3 regions of the Desulfitobacterium sp. genome follow, and region 3 is predicted to be linked to each of the others. Evidence: riboswitches for the same ligand, from Rfam matches in the RefSeq annotation. Region 3 holds a riboswitch; each other region holds the start of a gene.

Region 1 (7,813 bases), on a different contig from region 3:
CGGTAATGTTAAGGCTAGGAAAACACAACGCTATGCCACCTCCGATTGGATGGAGCTGGAGCGGCAAAGGGGTATATCTATTACTTCCAGTGCGATGCAGTTTAATTATCGGGGCTTTGTAATCAATATTTTGGACACTCCCGGTCACCAAGACTTTAGTGAGGATACCTATCGTACTTTAACCGCCGCAGATAGTGCCGTCATGTTGATTGACGCGGCAAAGGGTGTGGAGGCACAAACCATTAAGCTTTTTGAAGTCTGCAAGCGCAGGGGGATCCCCATCTTTACCTTTATTAATAAAATGGATCGAGAAGGTAAACATCCTATTGACCTTATGGATGAAGTAGAAAAAGTTTTGGGCATTGAATCCTATGCGATGAATTGGCCCATTGGCGGCGGAGCGGATTTTAAAGGAATTTATGACCGTCGAACGGGTAATGTGGAGCGCTTTACCGATGAATTACGTAAAGGAACCGATGATACCCGCCAATCCGGTCATATTGATGATCCTGAACTACGTGAATGGATCGGAGAAGAATTATTAAATCGCCTTCAGGAAGAAGTCGAGCTTTTAGATATGGCTGGGAATACTTTTGACAAAGACAGGGTAGATCGCGGAGAGGTAACTCCTGTGTTTTTTGGGAGTGCTTTGAATAATTTCGGTGTGCCCAATTTCTTGGATTGCTTCTTAAAGCTTGCCCCAGGCCCGGCCCCCCGTCAATCCAATCAAGGCGTACTGGCCCCAGTGAGTCCGGAATTTGTGGGCTTTGTGTTTAAGATCCAGGCGAATATGAATGCCATGCATCGGGATCGGATCGCTTTCATTCGCGTATGTTCCGGTAAATATGAGCGTGGTATGAATGTCATTCATAATCGTACCCACCGTAAAATGCGCTTGGCTCAGCCCCAACAGCTGTTTGCCCAGGAACGGACTATTTTGGATGAGGCTTATGCCGGTGACATTATCGGCGTTCATGATAGCGGGATACTGCGGATTGGCGATGTTCTGGCGGAAAGGGATGGTATAGAGTTTGAGGCCATGCCCTTTTTCAGTCCGGAAAATTTTGCCCGGGTCAGTATCGCCAATGCTCTTAAGCGCAAGCAATTTATTAAAGGTATTCAGGAGCTTCAGGAAGAAGGAGCTATTCATGTCTTCCGCGATCTCAATATCGGCGTTGAGGCTCCCATTATCGGGGTTGTTGGTCAACTGCAATTCGAAGTCCTGGAATATCGTTTGCGGGATGAATATGGTGTAGAGGTTCAGATCAACAGCCTTCCTTATGAGATTGTCCGGTGGGTGGCCAAAGATGAGGAGAAAATCCGCATTCTCAAAGAATCAAGTATGAGCTTGGTGGTCTTGGATCAAGATGAAAATTATGCCGTTCTCTTGTTGGATAAATGGAAGGCTAATTGGTTAAGTGATCGCTATGACATAACCTTTTATCCTCAACCGATAAAAGAGTAAACATTTGATGTTAAACAAGTAGAACAAAAAAGCCATCATCAAGAGAAGCTCGGGTATAATCTACCTGAGCTTTATTGTATCTATCTTCGGCAACCCCAGGTTATGTTATAATAGGTATGATGTAAAAGATTGGATGGTGCAGGTATGCGAAATAACCAAGAAACGAGGTTCTTTAGATTCTCTGTCGTTCAAGAGTTGGAAGAAAAGGAACTAATGGAATTATATATTGGCAAAAACGCTGCTTATTATTTTCGAAAGTGGGAAAAAAGTGCTACTCCGGCGAAACTCTCTTGGAATTGGGCGGCTTTTTTCGTAAGCGCCTTTTGGATCGGCTATCGTCAAATGTATGCCTACCTGGCTTTATTGGTGGGAGTATTATTGACGGCAGACATTGTGTATGCCTTTGGCTTAGGTATGGAACCGGATATTCGAATCACCATTGTAATTTCTCTACTCATGGGGACTTTTGGCAACGCTCTGTATTACCGCCATGTCCGCAAAAAGATTCAACAGTTGAGAAGGTTAAATCTTGACTATGAGGAGATGAAAAGAAAGGCCGCCTTAGCCGGTGGACCGAATTGGCGAGGCATAGTGGCCACGGTGATATTCCTTTTTATCTATAACTTAATCCTGGGATATTTAACCTCCTTGTAAAAAAGGAGCTGTTTTGCGACAGCCCCTTGCTTTTTTAGAGAACCCGTTTGGCGCCGATAAAGTGTGATTGCCAGTAAGAGCCCAGGTTATAAATTGTAACACCTTTTGAGCTGGAGGCATTGATAAACTGGCCATTGCCGATAAAAATCCCTACATGGTCAATGACTTTGTCCCCGTCCAGTGAGAAGAAGACCAAGTCACCGGCTTTAAGGTTGCTATAGGAAACAGCAGTGCCTACTTTATATTGATCCTTGGAGACCCGGGGCAAAGAAATCCCATGTTGAGCGAAAACATATTGGGTATATCCCGAACAGTCAAAACCCTTCGTAGTTGTACCGCCCCAGACATAAGGAACCCCGATATACTTTTTAGCAGTATTGATTACAGCTGTTGCTTTTGAGGTAGAAGCGACCGGTTTGGGGGCAGTTTGGGCAGTTGTACTTTTGGCAGGAGAAGCTGTGCTTTTCGTGGTCTTAGGTGCGGTAGAGGTACTCTTAGGGGGAGTGCCGGTGGGTTTGGTCGGTGTACTTTCCGGTGCGGAAGGCGGTGTTTGTTCTGGTCGAGAACCACGGGATAGCTCGCTTTTGCGCAAACTGTCCCTGAATGCAGCCCTGAAGGCAAGGGCCTCTGAGTTTATGGTGGGGTCGGTGCTTGCTAAGGAAACTTCCGAAGCTAAAGAATGCTCAGAACCCGGGTCATAAGTTGTTTGAGGAAAGGCCGAGAGGGTGGATGCGAATAACCCCAGCGACAGTACAGAGACAATCCCAATATTAAAGAACTTATTATTAAGGTATTTTTTTACGTCTTTTTTCATAAATTGCTCCTTTCATCATAACTAAAAGACAACCCATCGCTTTCTGAAAGGTTGTCTTTAGTATAAAATAATAAATTCACTATTTCCTTAGTAAATGGCTGGTTGTCCTTCTAAGTTTTGTAAAGGTTGGGATTTGCTATTTTCCACTTAATAAAAATTGCGGTACACCGAGTTTAGGATGATAAACTTGCACAAGGTTTGTCTTATAGACCTGAGCCAGCGTTTTTTCTGCTAAAACGCTTTCTTTTTTACCCCAAGTTGCAATTTTCCCTTGATCAAGAAGCAAAACCTGCTCACAGTATTGACCGGCAATGTTCAAGTCATGAAGAACCATGATGACACTAAGTCCCAGCTCTTCATGCCACTTTTGGACATGATCCATTACCAGTACTTGATGGCCAATATCTAAGTAAGTTGTCGGTTCATCTAAGATTAATATTTGGGGTTCTTGAGCCATAGCTCTGGCTAGTGAAACCAGCTGACGTTGGCCGCCGCTTAAGGTGTTCACCCGCTGAGAACGTTTATGCCAGAGGTTTAACTTTTTTAAAATATTATCTACTACTTCATGATCATGAGGACTTAGATCGGCAAAGGGCTTTAACCAAGGGTACCGGCCCATCGCCACAATTTGCTCGACGGTAAAGGGCAGGGGAGGGGTTCCTTCCTGTTCCAAGACTGCGATCCGGCGGGCTAATTCCTTTGTAGAATAGGAGGAGAGAGGTTTGTCATAGAGAAGGATTTCCCCGGAAGTGGGAGGAAGAATGCCGCTAATGGTGCGGATAAGAGTGGATTTACCGCTGCCATTGGGGCCGATGATGCCAAACATATCTCCTTGGTTAATGAAAAATGTGAGCTCTTTTAAAACAGCATAGGAGCCGTAGTGTTGGCCGACATCTTTAATATCAAAAAGTTTCATGTTAACCCCTCCTTAGACCACTTTTTAATAGGTATGCAAAAAAAGGTGCTCCCACAAAGGCTGTGATGACGCCGATGGGTATCTCCTGTGATTGGAGGAGAGTCCGGGCAATGGTATCCGACCATAAGAGAAAGATTGCTCCTGCTAAAGTAGAGACCGGCAAAAGAATGCGATGATCGGGTCCGACCAATAGACGCATCAGATGGGGGATGATTAACCCGACAAAGCCAATAACTCCCACGATGGAGACAGCGGCCGTTGCCAGCAGGGAACCGACAATGAGAATCGTAATTTTCTTTCGTTCGACATTGATCCCGAGGTGGGTGGCTGCCCGCTCTCCTAAAGCGATAACATTAAGGTCTCTTTTTTGGAAGAAGAGATAGATCAGTCCCAAGAGGAAGTAGGGAACCAGAATAAGTACATCCTGCCAGGTTCTGCCGGCCAGGCTTCCCATCATCCAGAAGATGATTTCTTGCATCTGGCGTCCGGATACGGCGATCAGAAATGAGAGGAAAGCCCCTAATAGGGCTTGCACCACTACCCCGGCTAAGATCAAGGTCTCTCGCTCGAATTGATCATTATGCCTGGCTAGAGAAAAGACAAAAGCTAAGGATATGAGACCCCCGGCAAAAGCAAACAGGGGTAGAAAAGATTGGCCAAGGATTGAGGAGCCCCTGAAAAAAATAATGGCAGCGGCGGCTCCGAAGGCTGCTCCGGTAGAAACACCGAGGATATAGGGGTCGGCTAAAGGATTTCGTAAAATTCCCTGAAAAGCTACTCCGGAGGTGGCGAGCATTGCCCCAACGAGCAAGGCCAGAAAAACACGGGGCAAGCGGAGATTCCAAACAATCGACTCCTGGGCCGTAGTCCAATTAGGGTCTAGGTCCAAAAACGGCAAATGGCTAAGGATAATCTTCCAGGTAAGCTGGAAGGGGAGGGACACCGAGCCAATCATTACGCACAATACGATGGAGAGCATAAGGAGTAAAGACAAGCCCAAGATCCAGGTCATGGTTTTGGGGTTAAAGCTTTTCTGATTCATGTAGTGTCTTCCTCCTTAATTCGCTGACAAGGGGGTCTGGTTATTAAAACATTTCGGGATAGAGGAGCTTGGCGATACTTTCTAAACCATCGATTATCCGCGGGCCGGGACGGGTAACCATGTCGCTATCCAGGCTGTAAACCCGCTTGTTTTTCAAGGCATCGATATTTTGCCAAGCCGAACGGGCATAAATGGTTTCTTTTGCATTATCTACGTAGTAGGAATAGGTCTCAAAAATAACCTGAGGATTTTTGGCGAGGACCTGTTCTTCGCTGTATTGAGCCCAATTCCGGACATCGTTAGCAATGTTCGTACCACCGGCTTTAACAAGTAATTCGTTCAGGAAGGTTTCGGCACCGGCGGTATAAAGCCCGGGATCGACTTCCAGCCAAACCTTGAGCCGCTCCGACTCTTTAATTGTATTGACTTTATCCGCAATGGACTGTTCTTTTTCTTTCATACTTTTAATTATTGCCTGGGCTTGTTTTTGAGTATTGGTAATAACGCCAAGCTTTTCAATGGCCTGGTAAGTGGTGGTGATGCTATCGGGATTGAGATGAACTACCGGAATATTGAGATCGCGAATAGATTTAATTAAGCTTTCTTCGTGCATCCCCAGCACCACCAAGTCCGGATTAAGCTGGAGAAGTTGCTCAAGATTAGGATTGAGACTGTCATCAAAGACATATGCCACCTTATCCCGGATACCGACGGGATAAGTATCATAGATGGTTAAGGCCACCAGTTTGCTTTCGAGGCCAAGTGCACTCAAAATCTCTGTTGAAGCAGGGGCTAAGCAAACAATTCGTTGTGGTTCACTCTTAAGCGTGGTTTCGACTCCGGAATCATCTGTATAGACCAAGGGATATTCGGTCTGTTGATCAGTCTTTTGGCCGGACTCTGCCGGGGTCGGTGGATTTTGACCGTTAGTTTGATTAGCTGAATTACAGCCACTCATTAAAAAAATGCCAAGACAAAGGATGAGCAGCAAAATCAGCGTTGACCTAGTCTTTTTGAACATTTAATTTCTCCTTTCTTCTACCACCTTGGGAACAAAGAAAAACCTTTTACCACCTGGGTAAAAGGTTTGCTGCACGTAGATTGTTAGCAGCGCCTACTCCCCATCCTCGAGGGTGGTCGCTTTCGATTAGGCAGGTTCCTGACTTTGAAGGAAAAATTCCTCCGGTTCACAGTGGCGGGACCGTGCCGGAATTTAACCGGCTTCCCTTTTAACTCTTTTCTGTTTGGATAGAAAAGAGAACCTAATCAAATCCAATATGTACTTAAGGCAATTATATAGCAAGCAACGGAGAATGCCAAGATGCAATTAGTGTGAATTATTTGACGAGCTAATTATGTTTGCCAAAAAACTTGAGATCTAATTTGCTTAAGAATCTTTTTACGGGGGCAGGCAAATAATAAAGGAAACATCAAGAGTAAATAACAGGAGGCAATGAAAATGAAGGAACTGTTGAAAAAGGGGCTATCTCTGGGACTGGGGTTTGCGGTAGTAAGTAAAGAGCAGATCGAAAAGGTAATTGACGATTTGGTGAAAAAAGGTGATATTTCCGCTACTGAGTCGAAGGAGCTTATAAATGAGCTTATTCAAAAGGGTGAGGAACAGCAGGGAGCAATCAACGTCAAATTACGGGAGCAAGTGGAGAAAATTCTTAACGAGCTAAACCTTCCCACTAAGGCCGATTTCGAGCGATTGGAGAATCGGCTTGCCCAATTAGAGAAGGAACAAAAATGATTAGGAGAAGAATTCGTCATGTGCAACGCTATCGTGAGGTCGCCACAATACTTGCCCGTAACGGATTCGGCCTCATCCTTGAAGAGATGGGGCTTATCAATTTAATCTCTTTTTCCAAACGAATTTTGCATAAGGAAGAAGATACCGACCCCAAAACTCTCGGGGAGCATTTGCGCAAGGCCTTGGAAGAATTGGGACCGACTTATGTGAAGATCGGGCAAATTGCCAGTACCAGGCCTGATATTATACCGGAGTATCTCATTGTGGAGTTGGAAAAGCTTCAAGACCAAGTTCCCCCTTTTCCCATCGCTGAAGTGAATCGGATTATTGAGGAAGAGCTAGGAGGACCTCCACAACGGCTTTTTCAAAAATTTGGGGAAGAACCGCTGGCGGCAGCCTCGATTGGCCAAGTTCATTTTGCCCTTTTGCCCAGTGGAGAAGAGGTAGTAGTAAAGGTTCAGCGTCCTCATATCGCTGATACCATCGAAACTGATCTGGAGATTCTTTTAGACTTAGCTGCCTTAGCCGAACGCAGAATCGAGTGGGCGGCTCTTTATCATGTTCGGGACATGGTCGAAGAGTTTGCCGCCTCCTTGCGCAATGAATTGGACTATGACGTCGAAGGCAGCAATGCGGAAAGGATCGGTAGGCAGTTCCAAAATGATTTATCCATTCGTATCCCCAAGGTCTATAAAGAGTACTCCAAGACCAGGGTTCTGACCCTGGAATATATCCGCGGCATAAAACTTAGCCAATTCCAGACTCTGGAGGCTGAAGGGTATGATCGGAGGGCGCTGACTGAGAATTTGATTAAAGCTATGCTTAAGCAGATTCTTATTGAGGGTTTTTTTCACGGGGATCCACATCCGGGCAATATATTTGTCTTGCCTGGTCAGGTCATCTCCTTTATTGATTTCGGGATGGTTGGCAGACTCTCAGCAGAGATGAAGGATCATTTTGCCTCTTTGGTCATTGGCATGATGCGGCGGAAAACCGAAGACATGATTGAGGCGGTCTTTGCTATGGGGATCGTCCCCGAAGATATCAATCGCAAAATCCTTTTTCGCGATGTGGACTTATTAAGGGAAAAGTACTTGGATGTACCTTTAAGTGAAGTACACTTAGGGACCGCAGTGAATGATTTATTTAAAGTAGCCTTTAAACATAGG
Region 2 (7,813 bases), on a different contig from region 3:
GGGAATCGGAGTCCAAAGCCATGGTGTAGCTTACGCCACCTTAGCAGGGATTCTTCTTAATCTGGTTCTCCGGGAGGAGAAGGATGAGCTAACCGAAAATAAAAAAGAAGCAGCCTAAGGAATGTTGCAACAAGCAATCCATGACCTAAGCACCCAGGTTTAACCCAGGGTGCTTTTGCTTATCCCTTGTTATTGTCAAGGGGACGGGGTTGTTGACACATTTCGCCTTTGAAGCACTTAGACAGGAAACGAAGGATTTCTAGTAAATAAAATGGTATAATAGCTCCATGTTCAACCTAAAACTAAGCGGATCCCGCTGCAATTATTGCTACAGTTCATTATCGAGGAGGTAATAGCATGATTTTCGATCCCTTATATTATCCGTATGCTTCAAAAAGATTACTTAATTATTCTAGCCGCGGTATGGTAGCAACCTCGCAAGCACTGGCGGCCCAAGCGGGCTTGGATATCCTCAAAAAAGGAGGAAACGCCATTGACGCCGCTATTGCTACGGCTGCATGCCTGACAGTCGTAGAACCCACTTCTAACGGTATTGGCGGCGATGCTTTTGCTCTCGTCTGGACCAAAGGCCAGCTACATGGACTGAATGCCAGCGGGACAGCCCCCGCTTCCCTCTCCGGACAAGATCTAGTTAAAGCAGGACATAGCGAAATGCCCCAATACGGTTGGATTCCCGTGACCGTACCGGGAGCACCTGCTGCCTGGGCAGCCTTAGCGGAGCGATTTGGCCGACTACCCTTAAGCGAGACCTTAAAGCCTGCCATCGAATATGCGGAACAAGGCTACCCCGTATCCCCGATTCTCGGCTACAACTGGCAAATTTGCTACGAGGAATACTTACATAACCTTAAAGGTGAAGAGTATGCCTCCTGGTTTGATACCTTCGCTCCAAAAGGACGTGCTCCCTTTATCGGGGAAATGTGGCGTTCCCCGGATCATGCCCGGACCTTGATGAAAATTGCCGAAAGTAACGCCCAATCCTTTTACAAGGGAGAACTAGCAGAACAAATCGATGCTTTCTCGAAAAAATATGGCGGCTATCTTCGCAAATCGGATCTGGAGGAATATCAACCCCTATGGGTAGATCCGGTCAGCCTCAACTATCGTGGCTATGATGTTTGGGAGATTCCCCCCAACGGCCATGGCCTAGTGGCCCTTATGGCACTTAACATCCTTAAAGGCTTTGAATTTACCGATAAAGACTGTGTGGAGACTTACCATAAGCAGATCGAGGCTATTAAACTGGCTTATGTGGACGGACGGAAATACATCGCTGATCCTCGGGATATGCAAGTTAAGGTAAGCGATCTCCTTTCCGAAGGGTATGCCCTGGAACGCCGCAAACTTATCGGCAAAAGTGCCCTTCTTCCTGAACCGGGCACTCCACCCAAAGGCGGAACCGTCTACCTAGCCACAGCCGATAACGAAGGCAACATGGTTTCCATGATTCAAAGCAATTATATGGACTTTGGGTCAGGCCTGGTAGTTCCCGGAACCGGCATCAGCCTTCATAACCGGGGCAATAACTTCTCCTTAGATCCCAGTCACGTAAATTTCTTAGAGCCAAGAAAACACCCCTATCATACGATTATTCCAGGTTTTCTTACCAAAGCCGGAAAAGCGGTGGGACCCTTTGGGGTTATGGGGGGATTCATGCAGCCGCAAGGGCATGTACAAGTTCTGATGAATGCAATTGACTTCAACCTAAATCCTCAAGCAGCCTTGGATGCTCCTCGTTTTCTTTGGGTCAAAGACCGCCATGTTCAAGTCGAGCGATCTTTTCCCCATCATCTTGCCGATGCCCTATGCCGCATGGGGCATGAGATCGAATGGAGCGGGAGGACCGGCCTCTTTGGACGGGGGCAGATCGTCTGGCGCAATGAAAATGATGTTCTGATCGGTGCCACCGAACAACGCACCGATGGAGTAGTAGCCACTTGGTAAAAGGTCTATTCTAACAACAAGCGCGCAGGAATAAACTTGCGTGCTTTACCGTTATGGAGGGTATCAATACTCTGTTCTTAGGCCAAACTCCGCATCTTCTACCCATTCTTCGGAGTGACTTAACAAGGTAACCAATTGATCGAGAACGTCATAATGCTCTTTTTCTTGTTGAATTAGGTATCCAAACAAGGCTTTTGCTTCTTCGTCCGATGCTTCTGCTAGGAATTTTTCATAAAGTTCAATGCTCTCTCTTTCGTTTTCCATAGCTGCTCTGTACACATCGACCTGACTGGGCATTGCTTTGATTTCGTTCTTGATCATTTCCTTATTGCTGAACACGTTTCTAGCCATGGATAACGTTTCATTGGGTTCTAAAGTATAGCTCTCTTTACCGGCCTTTTTTTCTAGTACCCTGGCATGCATTCTTTCATCTTTTGCTAACATCTTAAAAACTTTGCCCAAGCTATTCCCCTCATTAATTTCTGCTTGTTCGTTGTAATATTTTTCTCCCTCTAATTCCATCTTTATTGCAAATTCTAAGACATCCATTAATAATTCCTCCTTATAGCCTGTCTTACAATTAATATAGCCTGTATTTTAATTAATATCGTACATTTTCCTATAAACCTTTAGAACTTTTATCCATAATTACAGCAATCCGAACTTTAGTACAACTCGTAAGTATAGGCCACCACCCATGAGTAGAAGAAGGCTACCCATAATACAATAATCCTTCACTGCTAAAGGTCGTTCGCATACTTCAGTGATAGAGCGCGACAATCCGTAGCCGCGATTGAGCATTGCTTTCGCCAAATCTTCAGCAATTAAAATTGAATTGACAAATAACGGTACCATGATTGGAAGATAGGCTTTGATCCGTCCCATAGTGCTTTTGTCATTGACTTTTGCTCCCCGGGCTCTTTGGGCTTCAAGAATGAGTAGTCTCTTTTTATCCAAAGTGGGGATAAATCGAAGCGCTGTTGTAAGCATAAACGTTATTTCCGCTGGAACTCTAAGCCTATTCATAAAGATCATAAAATCATCGATTGGAGTCGTTAAGGTTAACACTGAAGACGCTATGACCATCACAAGGAGGCGGCTAACAAAATTGATCCCAGTTAAAATTCCTCCCACATTCAGAGTCAGTACCACGTGCCCTTCTGAATAAGTAGAGAAAAGGATGGTTTGACTCATTTCTGTCTGGAATCGTTCAGGAGGATATGTAAAACCAGTAATCATAACAAGAAATAGACAAATAGGAACCAATGGTTGAATAAGCCGCCAAACTTTCTTAAAGGATATCTTGCTCCGGAATGCTAATAAGGTGATACCTAGTAGAAGCACCAAATTATAGAGAGGAGCTTGAAACATAAAACACCAGATTACAACCGCTAGCAAGCCTAGTACTTTTGTACGGATATCGAGCCGATGAAGCAAACTGTCCCCAGGTAAATATTCTACAAACAAAGCACCCGCTCTCCCTCCTCAAGGATATGGATCAAGGTCCTCCTAAATTCTTCAGCCGAATTCGCTCTTAGGCCTAAATCTTCTAGTCTTTGACTCAAGGCACAGATTTGCGGAGGAAGGACTGCAGCTTGATGTAGGATCTCCACATTACCAAGAACTTCCCACGTTGGTGTATCACTCAATACCTGACCCCCTTGCAAAACGATAACTCGCTCTGCATATTCGGCGACAATATCCATATCATGACTAATCATAACAATTGTTGTGCCCTTTTTATGGAGTTGACGAAGCAACTCCATTATTTTTTGTACACCCCTCCAGTCAAGGCCCGTCGTCGGTTCATCAATCACGAGAATATCTGGAGTAAGGGCTAAAACGGAAGCGACGGCAATCATCTGTCGCTCCCCTTTCCCAAGGGTATAAGGGTGAACCCGTCGAAATTTTTCCAGACCGGTTAACTCTAAGGCCCAAGTGATCCGCTCCTCAATCTCCGCCGAGGCAAAGCCTGCATTTTTCAAGCCAAACTCCAACTCTTTTTCGATGGAGACCGAAAAAATCTGGTGATCCGGGTTTTGAAACACATAACCAATCGTTCGGGCAAGCTGCGCAGTGTCAGTTTTTTTAGTATTCATCCCCTTGACGAGCACTTCGCCCTCCGTTGGCTGAAGCAACCCATTCAAGTGTTTGGCCAGGGTGGTTTTCCCAGCTCCGTTTGAGCCAACCAGGGCCACGAATTCCCCTTTTTGAATAATAAGATTAATTCCCTTTATCCCTATTTGTCCTGACTCATATCTGTGGGCGAGCCGCTTAACCTGAATCAACGGTAAACCCCGAGGCCCCCTCTCCTCCCCCCGTTCCCGATGTGCTTCTCCTAACTCAACAGGCTTGACTAAGGGGTTCATTAGATCCCCTGACTTGTGTTTACTTACTAAAGAACGGATTATGGACTCGGCACTACCGACATCCAGAGGGATGTCCCCGCTTTTAATCCATCCTCTTTGGTAATAGTCCCAGCCTAATAAACTAACCGGTATGGGCTTAATCCCGAATTCTTGCAGCAGAGGTATATCGCGAAAAAGTTTTTCCGGAACCCCTTGCCAGGCAATTCCCCCCTGATTAAGTACAACAATTTCATCGGCCCTTTGGAGAATTTCCTCACTGGAATGCTCAACAATGAAAATCGTCCGTTCTCTTTCACGACAGAGGTCATCCAAGGTCCGATAAATCTCTACTCGCCCTTCTGGATCAAGCTCAGAAGTTGGCTCATCCAATACCAGCAGATCCGGCTCCATGGCCAGTACCCCGGCAATCACCAACCTTTGTTTCTCTCCACCCGATAACTCCGATGTGGAGCGCTCATCATAATCATTCAGTCTAACTTTGGCAAGGGCTTGGGCAACCCTTTGCCGAATCTCTTCCTTCGGCACACCGAAATTGCGGGGACCAAAAGCTACATCTTCTTCAACGGTTCTCCCAACAATCTGACTTTCGGCATCCTGAAGAACAAGCCCGACCTGTTTAGCTAATTCCTGCACCCGATACTTACTTGTCTCTTTACCCGCGACGATTACCTCACCTGTTAAATCCCCTTGCAGAAGCTGTGGAATCAGTCAATTTAAACATAAACTTAAGGTTGTTTTGCCCGCTCCTGTGGGCCCCATTAATGCGATGAATTTCCCTTTTCCCACCGTTAAGTTGACTTGTTTCAAATTCTCAACCTCTCCGCGTGGATAACGATAAGAAACATCTTTTAACTCAATGACCTTCTCCACCCCTACACTCCTCTAAATCAAACGACTTCCTTTTAGTGCTTTATACGCTAAAGCAGATACCGCAACATTCAATATTGACCCCACCAATAAAAAGGGCATTAACCCTAAAACAGCACCCATACCACCCACCGGTAAAACCATAAACGCACCTACCACTCCATTGAGGAGAGAGGTTACAACCACTGCAGCAATTAAACCAATTTTCTTATTAACCAAACGAAAGACCAAAGCAAAAACAGCCATTTCTACGGCGATAACTAAATGCATAGGAATCCCAAGCGGGAAACCAACAACCGCTGAGGTAAGCAGATGACCTACGGCAATCACAATGCTTCCTTCAAGACCGCCAAAGGCTAAAGCGCTAAAAAAACCGGGAGCCGAATCTAACCCTACTGTCCCGACCGGACTTGGAATTTTAATTAGGGCACCCACTGCACTCAAGGCAATAAAAACTGCCATAATTGCTATCCGCCTAATATTTTGAGCCGTTTTTTGAGGTGTTTCTTTCTTTGAATTTACACGTTCAATCATGATAATCTCCCTCTCTTTCGATATTTTCTTAAATTTGATTCCTTCACAGTATTTTAAGAATTTAAAACCTCTTGAAGCCTCCCGATTTTACGAATTGGGGCGGACCCAAGATCAGTTAATCCGATATCCTCCGGCGCTGTAAAAATAAGACAAGTTGACGGTCCTCCTGATTTGTCGATATTTAGTTCACATTGGGAGTCTTGAATGAACTTGGCACCGATCATCTTGGCAAGAACTTCGGCTTCACCACGTATTCCTTGAGATCCTACCGGGATGATGTCATAAACCTCACTATGGTGTAGTAATTTCTCGATATGATGACCTTGGGCAATTTCCGGATCATTGAGGTTAATCACCTCAGCCCCTACTTTTGGGAGCCCTAGGCAAAAAATGCCGTTTCCAAAGTTGGAGCTTCCGATACGAAGTTTTGCTTTGTCACAAAGCCCTACTGCACTGATCCCTATGCCTGTTTGCTTTGTAGGCATATTTTTTTCCGTACTAATAGCTATCGGCAATGAAGCCAGCCCCATAGCATTTAACTCTTCTCTCACCCCCTTAAGTATCGCATCGCCTGCAGGCCTTGGCTCATTAGAAATCGCAACTGTAAGCATCTGTGGAATCGCCCCGACGGCGAGCACTTCCAGCAAAGCCACCCGAGCTGTAGCCCTGCCGGCTACCTTCCAAGAGACTTTGACAGCATCAAACTCTTTCTCACCAATAGCACCACAAGAATCACACGCTGCCACAATGTATTGTTCCTCATTCAAAGAAACCACCTCGACATCCCGCCCCTGATAACCCATCCTCTTCCACTCTCCTTTTTAAAAATAAAAAGTTCATAGCCACCTCGCTTCTCCTCTCGGATAAAGCAAAATGACCATGAACTTTACCATGCTTCATGCGTCTCTGGATTACAGGCAGGTCTCCTGACTTCGAGTCATCGTCCCATCTCTGCCTTCCCAGTTACCCAGTGGCATCTCTCCATGAGACTCCTCTTTACAGTGGCGGGTCCGTCCGGGAATTGCACCCGGTTCCCTATTCTCCCTTCTTAGCGAAGGGCACCTGAAATCCTTCAATTGTTAAAACTTACTAAATCCAGTTTAACTGAAAATATAATATTGTCAAGCAATAATTCCCGAAGGGTAGCTGCTTTATCGGTCTTTTCCCAAGGCAGGTCCAGATCGGTACGGCCAAAACGGCCATGGCCGCCATCAGCAATTATTGGAGCCAAGTTCCCTCATAGTGCAGTTTTCTTTAAGATGGCAAAAATCACAATGGGTTTTACCCTTGAAGTCCGGTAAGTCGCTTCCTACTCCCATGACCATAGCGATGGATTTTTTGGGAAGCATGAGGTTGGAGTCGGTAAGGCTGATGCCAATCCGCTCCCCTTTCAGGTAATCGATAATGGACCTTACATCTTCGAGTCCTTTCCAGTAGGAATGCCCCGGCCCTAAGGAAAACGTCGTGTCAAGCTGCTTTTCCTTATAGAGCTTCTCGATTTCAGAGATCGAATGATAGGCCGCTTTGGCCATGATCGCCGATCCGGCTGCATCCAGGATAAAGGCTTCCAGGGTTTTACCTTGATGGGTATAGGACTGTACTCTTTCATCAATCTTCTCACCGATGGTCATAGCAAACAACACCACACCATCTGCCGAGCCTAACACTTTAGGTAATAGACTCCCTCTAAACGTAAGTCCGTCCTCAAGATAGAGTTCCTGCTTCCCCGCACCGATCACTTTGACTTCCTGCCAGATGGATTCGTTGTTCAATAACCAACAGGGCCAAATCATTATGAATATTTAAGTAGTTCTTAATTTCTTCATCAGGTGTCCGGGCATAGATGGCCTGACTTCGGATATGACGAAATATCCGCAAAATTTAGGGTCTTAATAAAAAGGTTCTCCTAATAAAGTTATTTAGGAAAGACAGGCATAAACAAATGAAGAGAAGAGAAGCGAATAGAATAACCGCAAACGGCCAATTCTAAACTCAACCACACTCTTAAAGTACTAATAATTGAAAACACGTGCTGAAAGGAGCATAAATATGGCTGAGAAAAATATCCTTGCTTATTT
Region 3 (7,813 bases):
CTTTTGGGGGAAATCCCTAATTTCCTTAAGCTTAACTCAATCGCCTCAATAATCTGCTCCTTGCTTGCTCCCCTGCGGCAACCCACCCCAACACTAAAGATCCGCGGTATCAAGAGGAGAGGATTGGTCTGCTCTTGGTCTTCCTTATCGATTAGACCGACTTCCAACAGAACCTTTGGCGATTGCCCGCCACAGATTTTGCTGTCTTGCACTATTAGATCCTGCCGGTGTGCGTCTTTCAGAAGAGAATCCTGAATCGTTATCCAAAGATGTGCTTGTTCCTTATCCCGATCCTCAAGAAAGAGGTAATTTGCATCTTGTCTTAAAGGATGTTCCTCCGGTAGACAATCTGTCCAGACCTTTAAATAACCCTGGTCCAGTAAAAAACGATTCACTTGCTTAAGCCCTGCCACCGGCTCAACAGTCCAGCCGAACCGCCGGGCATACTCATCAGGTGCTGTTAAGCCCTGAACATCAGTAGCGGTTGTTACCACCGGCTTAGCGTTGAGCCAGTGGGCGATGGTCTTTGCCCAGGCATTAGCCCCCCCTAAATGACCGGATAATAAGGAAATTACAAACTCCCCTTTTTCATCTAGAACCAATACCGCCGGATCACGATCTTTACTCTGAATATAGGGAGCAATCTGCCGCACCACTATCCCCGTAGCCATAATGAAGATCAACAAGGAACAATCTGACCAGAGTCTTGACATTATATCCTTCAGACTATTAAAGCTGCACAGAACCACAGGGACGTTTCCTTCCCTTTCTTCCGATGCAGACTGACCGATGAATCGAGCAGATTGTCGCTGCATTAGATTTTGGTGTATCCACAGTCCCGGTTTTTCTCCCTCCGGCCAGTTCGCCGATATCCGTAGGGCAGTTTCCAAACCCTGGTCTGTTAAGACCACAAGGGCTGCTTTAGCTTTCATGACTTGCTTCCTTGGCGGTACTCATGGGTAAATTCCGGATCATAAAGTTTTGATCTAACCCCCAGATTCCCCCGTAGAAAATCTCCCACGAGGATTTGAGCATGCTTCCGAATCCCGGCTTCTTTTACTTTGGCCTCGATATTTGCCAAGGTCCCCTGAAGAATCTGTTCATCTGACCAGCTAGCTCGATAAACCACTGCCACCGGTGTATCCGCCGGATAGCCCCGGCGCAAAGTATTCACCACTTCGCCGATCTCCTGGACACTGAGGAAAATTGCCATACTGGCCTGATGCTGAGCTAAGAGTGCCAGATCTTCTTTTTCCGGTACAGGGGTTCTACCGGCGAGACGGGTAAGAATCAAGGTCTGACTTACTTCCGGTAGGGTGAATTCTTTTTTCACCGCCGCCGCTGCCGCAAATACGGAGCTGACTCCCGGAATCACCCCATAAGTAATACCCTGCTCATCCAAAAGCTGCATCTGCTCTTGAATAGCCCCGTAAACACTGGGATCACCGGTATGTAGACGAACGACCTTTTCCCCCTTTTTAACCCCTTCCACCATAAGTTTGATAGTCTCCTCCAAAGTTAGTCCGGCACTATCATAGAGGGCAATCCCCGGTTGACAATGCTGAAGAATCTCCGGATTAACTAATGAGCCGGCATAAATGACTCGCTGAGCCTTTTCCAAAGCCTTTTTTCCTTTTAACGTGATTAAATCGGGGTCCCCGGGACCTGCTCCTATAAAAAGAACTTGGGCAGAATCCATCTTATTTATTTCCGTCAAGGTTTACCCTCCTTTTTGCTTTTATCTTTTTCCTTCTTGCATAGAACTAAGCTCAAATAATCCACTTTCTCCATATCATCAACAGTGTCCAAGGAGCGAATTTCCTCTCCCGCCTGCCCTACCCGAGTGACCAAAACTGCTTGTGAGCCGGTCTTGCGGATATGGTTCAACACCTCCGGCAGATTGCGGGATACCTTCATAAGAACAAGATTGGGGTATTGTTCGTAATTCTCTAACCCTTCAATTCCCGGCAAAACCACTAAGGGTTCATCCCCGGTGGCTAGAGGCCAATTTACCCGGGCCGCGGCAGCTGTCATGGCCGTTATCCCCGGAATTGTCTCGATCCGGTCAGGTTCCAGCTGTCTGTTAAGTATAGAAAGCAAATAACTATATGTACTGTATAAGCAAGGGTCCCCAAGGGTTATAAAGGCCACTGAGAGTCCTGCTTCGAGTTTCTCCATAATCTTATCCGCAGCCTTTTGCCAGGCTGCCTGCAGCACTTCCTCATCTGAGGTCATGGGCATTTCCAGCTCTAAAATATTTACCCCTGCGGGGCAATGGCTTTTGGCGATTTCCCAGGCTATGCTCTCCCGTTCCAGCTTGGATTTAGGTATAGCCAACACCTGAATATGTTGAAGGACCTCTACTGCGCGCAAGGTGATGAGCTTAGGATCTCCCGGCCCTACACCCACTCCATAAAACTTACTCTTCACTATATACCTCCTTTATCGTTGTTGCAGGAACACCGTTGTTGTTCTTATTCTTGACTTTTTTGCGCCGAAAGTATAAATACCGGATTCTGGGCCTGGGCAAGATGGATATCTTTAATTCCTTGCCAACGCACCGCTTGAATTGAAACTACCTCGATATCTTGATATTTCAAATTCTGCAAAGCTTCCATGCCGCGAGCTAAAGTTTCTAAAGTAACTGCGGTAATCACTACCCTGCCTCCAGGCACCAGTGGGGCTTGGCGCAGAATCTCCCATATTTGACCATGACTGCCACCGATTAGGCAAACACCCATTGGCGGGATGCCGGTTAAAGCTTCAGGGGCTGTTCCGCGAACCAACTGCAGATTCCAGGTCCGGAATTTTTCCCGATTTTGGAGAATCAGTTCCTGGGCTTCCAGGTTTTCCTCTACTGCATAGACACAACCTCGCCGGGCCAAAAGGGCTGATTCGATGCTTAAACTTCCTGTCCCAGCTCCCACATCGAGGACTCGATCACCGGGGCCAATTTTAGCCTTGGCCAGAACCTGAACCCGCACTTCACTTTTGGTCATGGGAACCTTGCCGCGGATAAATTCCTCATCCCTGATTCCAAAGCTAAAGCCTTCGGAACCCGAGGGCAAAGGGAATATTTCTTCCGGCTTTTCTTCACCGGGATGGATGATCAGCACAGCGTTCGCAAAGTCATCCTTAAGGTCCTTTAATTCCTTGGCATCAAGTTCCAACCATTTTTCATCGGGATAGGCTAAAGCATTACCCAAAGAAATCCGCGGATTAAATCCATAGACTTGGTAATACCCGGCGATCTTTTGCGGGGTATGGTCCCCTCCGGTGAGAACTCCCAAAGGCTTATCCAGATTCAAGGGCAAGGCCCGAAGGGGGCGGCCGTGGACGCTAAGCAACTCCGCATCCTGCCAAGGGATTCCTGCCCTGGCAAAGGCAAATTGTACAGAGCTGATCCCCGGTAAGACTCTGATATCTTCCTGCGGAAATTCTCTTTTTAGCAGCGGCAGCAAGCTGTAAAACCCAGGATCCCCCGACACCAGTACCCCGACCTTTTTCCCTTGACTTAAAACGCCCGCCAATACTTCCAGGGTTTCCTTCAACTTCCCATTGATAAGAAAGGTGTCTCCCGCAAAATCAGGAAATAGCTTTAGAGCACGAGGCCCACCTATTAAAACATTACATTGATTCACCATCTCCATCACAGCCGGAGGAACCCATCCGGAAGTCCCGGGACCAATTCCCAGTATGCTAATCATCTGACCACCTACCTTAATAAAAAAAGAGCCGTGAGCGGCTCTATTGTTTCAGTATTGGTAAGTACCCTAATAATTACTACACCCATCGCTCGTAGGTGTTAATTAACGCACTCAAGGCAGGTCTCCTGGCTTCCAGTCTACATCCCTCTCCCCTTCCCGGTAACTACCAGTGGGCAATTGAGAGGCACTCGTGGTTTACAGTGGCGGGACCGCGCCGGATTTGCACCGACTTCCCTTTACATCCTCAAAATGAGGAACCTTGAATTATATTCAATTAAAAATACCAAATGAAAAACAACTTTAGTTATTTTATGAATATTTCTAAAATATTCAGTAGTATTATCTATTCTCCGTTTTTAGTAAGATTCCTGCTGCAATTGTGGCCAATCCCAAAATTCCTTGGCAATTTCTTCTGCCTGTTTGTCCCAGGCGATGATTTTACCATCAAGAAGGGTAAAAACACTCCCCACTTGAAGTTCTCCATGCACATGATCCCTTGCCCTGATGCTGGCCCGACCGGCTAATTCAAATAACAAATTTCCCCAACCTTGGTTAAGGATTGCTTCAGCGGCGCCTTCCACAGTAGGGAATTCCGCCAACTTGCCTAAAAGCTCACGGGGAACCCCGGCAAGAGCTGCATGAGCCACTAAAATTTCCATTCGTGCATCCGCTACATGGGTATGGGTATGGAATATCCCCCCCGCTACCTTAATCAGTTTTCCAACATGTCCAAAGAGAACTACCTTCTCTAGTTTCCGATAAGCGGCTTCTTCCAATAGAAAACCGACAAAATTGCTCATTTGAATAATTGCTTCCTGAGGTACCTTGAGCTGTCCTGTAGCGGCTCTAAATCCGTAATTCCCCGGGGTTAAAATAATGGCCTTATGGCCGTAAGCAACGGCTTGGTCCAGTTCCGGCAGAATGGACTTCTTAAACGCCTCCTCGGACATTGGACGGACGATCCCGGTGGTTCCCAAAATAGAGATTCCCCCTACAATACCCAAGCGCGGATTAAGGGTTTTTACCGCGGCTTTTTCCCCTTCCGGAACCTCGATCGTCACTTTTATCTCTTCCTTAGGAAAAATCTCCCGTACCGCTTCCCGAATCATTTGTAGTGGTATAGGATTAATTGCACTTTCCCCCGGAGAAATCTGCAGACCTTTTTTAGTAACGATTCCTACCCCTCGACCGCCGCTAATCCGGACCTCTCCCTGCTGAGAAAGCATCTGAACTACGGCTTGTACTTCTAAACCATGGGTGATATCAGGATCATCCCCCGCATCCTTGATAATCCCTGCCCGTGCTCCTGCATTTTCCTTTTCCGCACGATAAATTGGCAATTGAAGCTGATTTCCCTGAGGCAGGGGGATATTTACCTCAGCTCCCGGCTCTAAGCCTTTGAGCAAAAGGCAAGCAGCTTTTGCTGCCCCCGCTGCACAACTGCCTGTGGTAAACCCTGTTTGCCAAGAATGCCTGTCTTTGCTCTCTCTACTCAATCATTACGCCGCCCTATCTGTATTGTAATTGAAATTATCATCGTTACCCTAATAATTTCAATTCGGGTTTGGAAAGTCCTTTTTTTAATAATTAGAAATTAATTATAACCTAACAAACCACTTGACCTTTTTGCTTAGCCGCAGCCATTTGGGCATAGTGCTTATAGAAAATATCCAGGTCCCCAATGTAATTATCCTTCCAAGGCTTGTTTCGGCCACAATAATGGATAATCGCCGTGTTCCGACGTACCCAATCCAGATCGATTTTAGCATCCCAATTCTTAGGATTTAAGTTGTATAAGGCGTAATACCGCTCACTGAGATTATAAATTTTGGCATCTACAGCCACAATTCGATCACTGTAAACCCCATTAAGAACATCTTGGTCCGGCAAAAACAGACGATTCTTATATCCTTCGATATAGTCATAAACTTCATGAATATCCTGCTCCCGGCGTAAAAGGGACAGGTTCATCATCATCACTCCGGAATTAACGTAGGTACTATCTTCTACCATATTTAGCCTTGCCTTATTTATTTTCCCCAGTATTTCTTTGACATGGGAAGCTGCGGCAAAATATTTGCCCTGGAAATCAATATTATAGAGCGCCCTTAAGGAATTGATCACGACTAAATCCGGGTCCAGGTAAAGAATACGGTCTAAGTCTTCCGGAAGATACCGGGCAGCAAAAATCCTGTAATACATCTCCTTAGGGTAGCGACTGGTAATAGGGACATCATTTAAGTCTTGATCGGAAATCTTGATTTCTTTAACTTGGCAACGGGAAGTATCGATGGACAGATTGATTTTATGAAAATCCTCTTGCGTCATAGTGGAATTGGTCACAAAAATTGTCAACTGCTCACCTGGATTGGCATCGATTAAGGAAGTCAGCATCACAATTAACTGGTTTACATAATTAGAGTTCAAAGTAACCAAGATATTCATAGCAATTCGCCCTTTCAATTATCCGATTAGCAATTGGAAGCAAGTTCCCTAAACCTTCTTCGGATCAAACTCATACATCTCTTGAAGAAATCCCTTTACATTTTCCATGCATTCAATAAAATGTTTATATTCATCCATACCTTTTCTTTCTAGAAATGCTCCATATCTCTGTTCAAGATCGTCTTCTATCTGAGCAATTGTGTCTTTTCCATGTTCGGTAAGGGCAAGTTTTACATAACGCTCATCTTCAGGAGTACGTATACGCTTTAAAAACCCCGCATACTCTAATTTTTTGCACATGGAGGAAGCATTACCGCTGGTAAGGCCGATAATCCCACCCAGACTACCAACTGTATGGGGACCTCCTTCTTTGATCTCTACCAGAATCCTGGTTTGCATCAGGGTTAGACCATATTCTTCAACGATCGGCCGGAAGGCGTTAGCCATACCTTCCGTGATTGTCCTTAAAAAATCCCAGATCTCACTCTCAAATACCATACTTCTCATTTAATTGCCTCCACCACATCAAGCTTCTTTACACTATATATATTATAGTGTATACTTTTTCTGGTCAATAGATGTATAAATGTCCATTAGGGTAAAATTAGGGTAAAATTAGAAGGAAACTAAACCTTAAATGTCGTTTTTTCGTAATATATTGTAAGGAGGGAGAAGGGGATGAAAAACTTACCTATGCTTTATCGCGTTGTCTTTATCGCCTTACTTCTCCTCCTGCAAATTTTTGCCTTCGTGATGATCATCTGGAGGTTTAGCAGTTATTTCATTTACTTTTATATCATTTGCACTTTTCTCAGTATTATAGCCCTTCTTTATATATTGAACAGTAAGTCCGACCCCGTCTATAAAATTGCCTGGGTAATTCCCATTCTTCTTTTTCCGATCTTCGGGGGGTTGTTTTATCTCTTATTCGGACGCAATAAATTAAGTAAACGAAAAAAACGGGAGATGCATGCCGTTAACGAAAAAATGAGCCAACTTCTAGTTCAAAAAGAAGCCACGCTCCAAAATATTGAAGCTCAAGATCTAAGAGCGGCCAATCTATCCCGTTATATCGAGAAATATTCATTTTGCCCTGTCTATCAAAACACGCGAACCGAATATTTGCCTATCGGCGAGAAAATGTTTGAGCGGCTTATGTCTGAATTAAAGAAGGCAGAGAAGTTTATTTTCCTAGAGTATTTCATTATTGACGAAGGGCTTATGTGGGATTCCATCTTGAAAGTTCTTGAGGAAAAGGTTAAGCAAGGGGTGGATGTGCGCGTCCTCTACGATGATGTCGGCAGCCTTTTTAAGCTTCCTTACGGCTATGAAAAGGAACTGGAGGAAAAAGGAATCAAATGCTGTGTCTTTAACCGCCTCATCCCCGTTCTCTCCATACACATGAATAACCGTGACCACCGTAAAATTGCCGTGATCGATGGTAAAACCGCCTTTACAGGCGGTATCAATCTCGCCGATGAGTATATTAACGCCCGGGATCGTTTAGGCCATTGGAAGGATACCGCCATAGTCATCGAAGGGGAAGCTGTTTGGAATTTTACCGTGATGTTTCTATCCTTATGGAGCTACGAGACCGAAACAAACGAGGATTATACGCAATACAAACTTCCGGAGGAAAAAGCCCAGGTTTATCCTACCGA

What was found. A riboswitch is a leader RNA that binds a small molecule or an ion and turns the genes downstream of it on or off. The one in region 3 is predicted to bind cobalamin.
Region 1: linked by a shared signal. The riboswitch ahead of AC1U9U_RS11935 (ABC transporter substrate-binding protein) and the one ahead of cbiE (precorrin-6y C5,15-methyltransferase (decarboxylating) subunit CbiE) in region 3 are both predicted to bind cobalamin.
Region 2: linked by a shared signal. The riboswitch ahead of AC1U9U_RS09850 (AIR synthase related protein) and the one ahead of cbiE (precorrin-6y C5,15-methyltransferase (decarboxylating) subunit CbiE) in region 3 are both predicted to bind cobalamin.

The regions. Positions count from the first base shown of each region.
Region 1 is NZ_CEVWNY010000085.1:4,299-12,111, reverse strand. Features, by position in the region: gene AC1U9U_RS11960 (peptide chain release factor 3) at 1-1,465, shown strand, start outside; gene AC1U9U_RS11955 (DUF2628 domain-containing protein) at 1,610-2,119, shown strand; gene AC1U9U_RS11950 (C40 family peptidase) at 2,154-2,933, opposite strand; gene AC1U9U_RS11945 (ABC transporter ATP-binding protein) at 3,070-3,849, opposite strand; gene AC1U9U_RS11940 (FecCD family ABC transporter permease) at 3,851-4,891, opposite strand; gene AC1U9U_RS11935 (ABC transporter substrate-binding protein) at 4,935-5,912, opposite strand; cobalamin riboswitch at 6,025-6,172, opposite strand; gene AC1U9U_RS11930 (phasin family protein) at 6,351-6,644, shown strand; gene AC1U9U_RS11925 (ABC1 kinase family protein) at 6,641-7,813, shown strand, end outside.
Region 2 is NZ_CEVWNY010000057.1:3,024-10,836, reverse strand. Features, by position in the region: gene AC1U9U_RS09880 (solute carrier family 23 protein) at 1-118, shown strand, start outside; gene AC1U9U_RS09875 (gamma-glutamyltransferase family protein) at 358-1,965, shown strand; gene AC1U9U_RS09870 (ferritin-like domain-containing protein) at 2,029-2,514, opposite strand; gene AC1U9U_RS09865 (energy-coupling factor transporter transmembrane component T family protein) at 2,614-3,432, opposite strand; partial or broken gene AC1U9U_RS09860 (ABC transporter ATP-binding protein) at 3,423-5,204, opposite strand; gene AC1U9U_RS09855 (ECF transporter S component) at 5,217-5,735, opposite strand; gene AC1U9U_RS09850 (AIR synthase related protein) at 5,789-6,538, opposite strand; cobalamin riboswitch at 6,635-6,816, opposite strand; gene AC1U9U_RS09845 (hypothetical protein) at 6,808-6,966, opposite strand; gene AC1U9U_RS09840 (Vitamin B12 dependent methionine synthase activation subunit) at 6,947-7,528, opposite strand; gene AC1U9U_RS09835 (hypothetical protein) at 7,785-7,813, shown strand, end outside.
Region 3 is NZ_CEVWNY010000003.1:41,806-49,618, reverse strand. Features, by position in the region: gene AC1U9U_RS01190 (cobalt-precorrin 5A hydrolase) at 1-932, opposite strand, end outside; gene cobM (precorrin-4 C(11)-methyltransferase) at 929-1,699, opposite strand; gene cobI (precorrin-2 C(20)-methyltransferase) at 1,714-2,430, opposite strand; gene cbiE (precorrin-6y C5,15-methyltransferase (decarboxylating) subunit CbiE) at 2,475-3,707, opposite strand; cobalamin riboswitch at 3,806-3,984, opposite strand; gene cbiD (cobalt-precorrin-5B (C(1))-methyltransferase CbiD) at 4,064-5,203, opposite strand; gene AC1U9U_RS01165 (glycosyltransferase family 8 protein) at 5,313-6,152, opposite strand; gene AC1U9U_RS01160 (MarR family winged helix-turn-helix transcriptional regulator) at 6,201-6,659, opposite strand; gene cls (cardiolipin synthase) at 6,831-7,813, shown strand, end outside.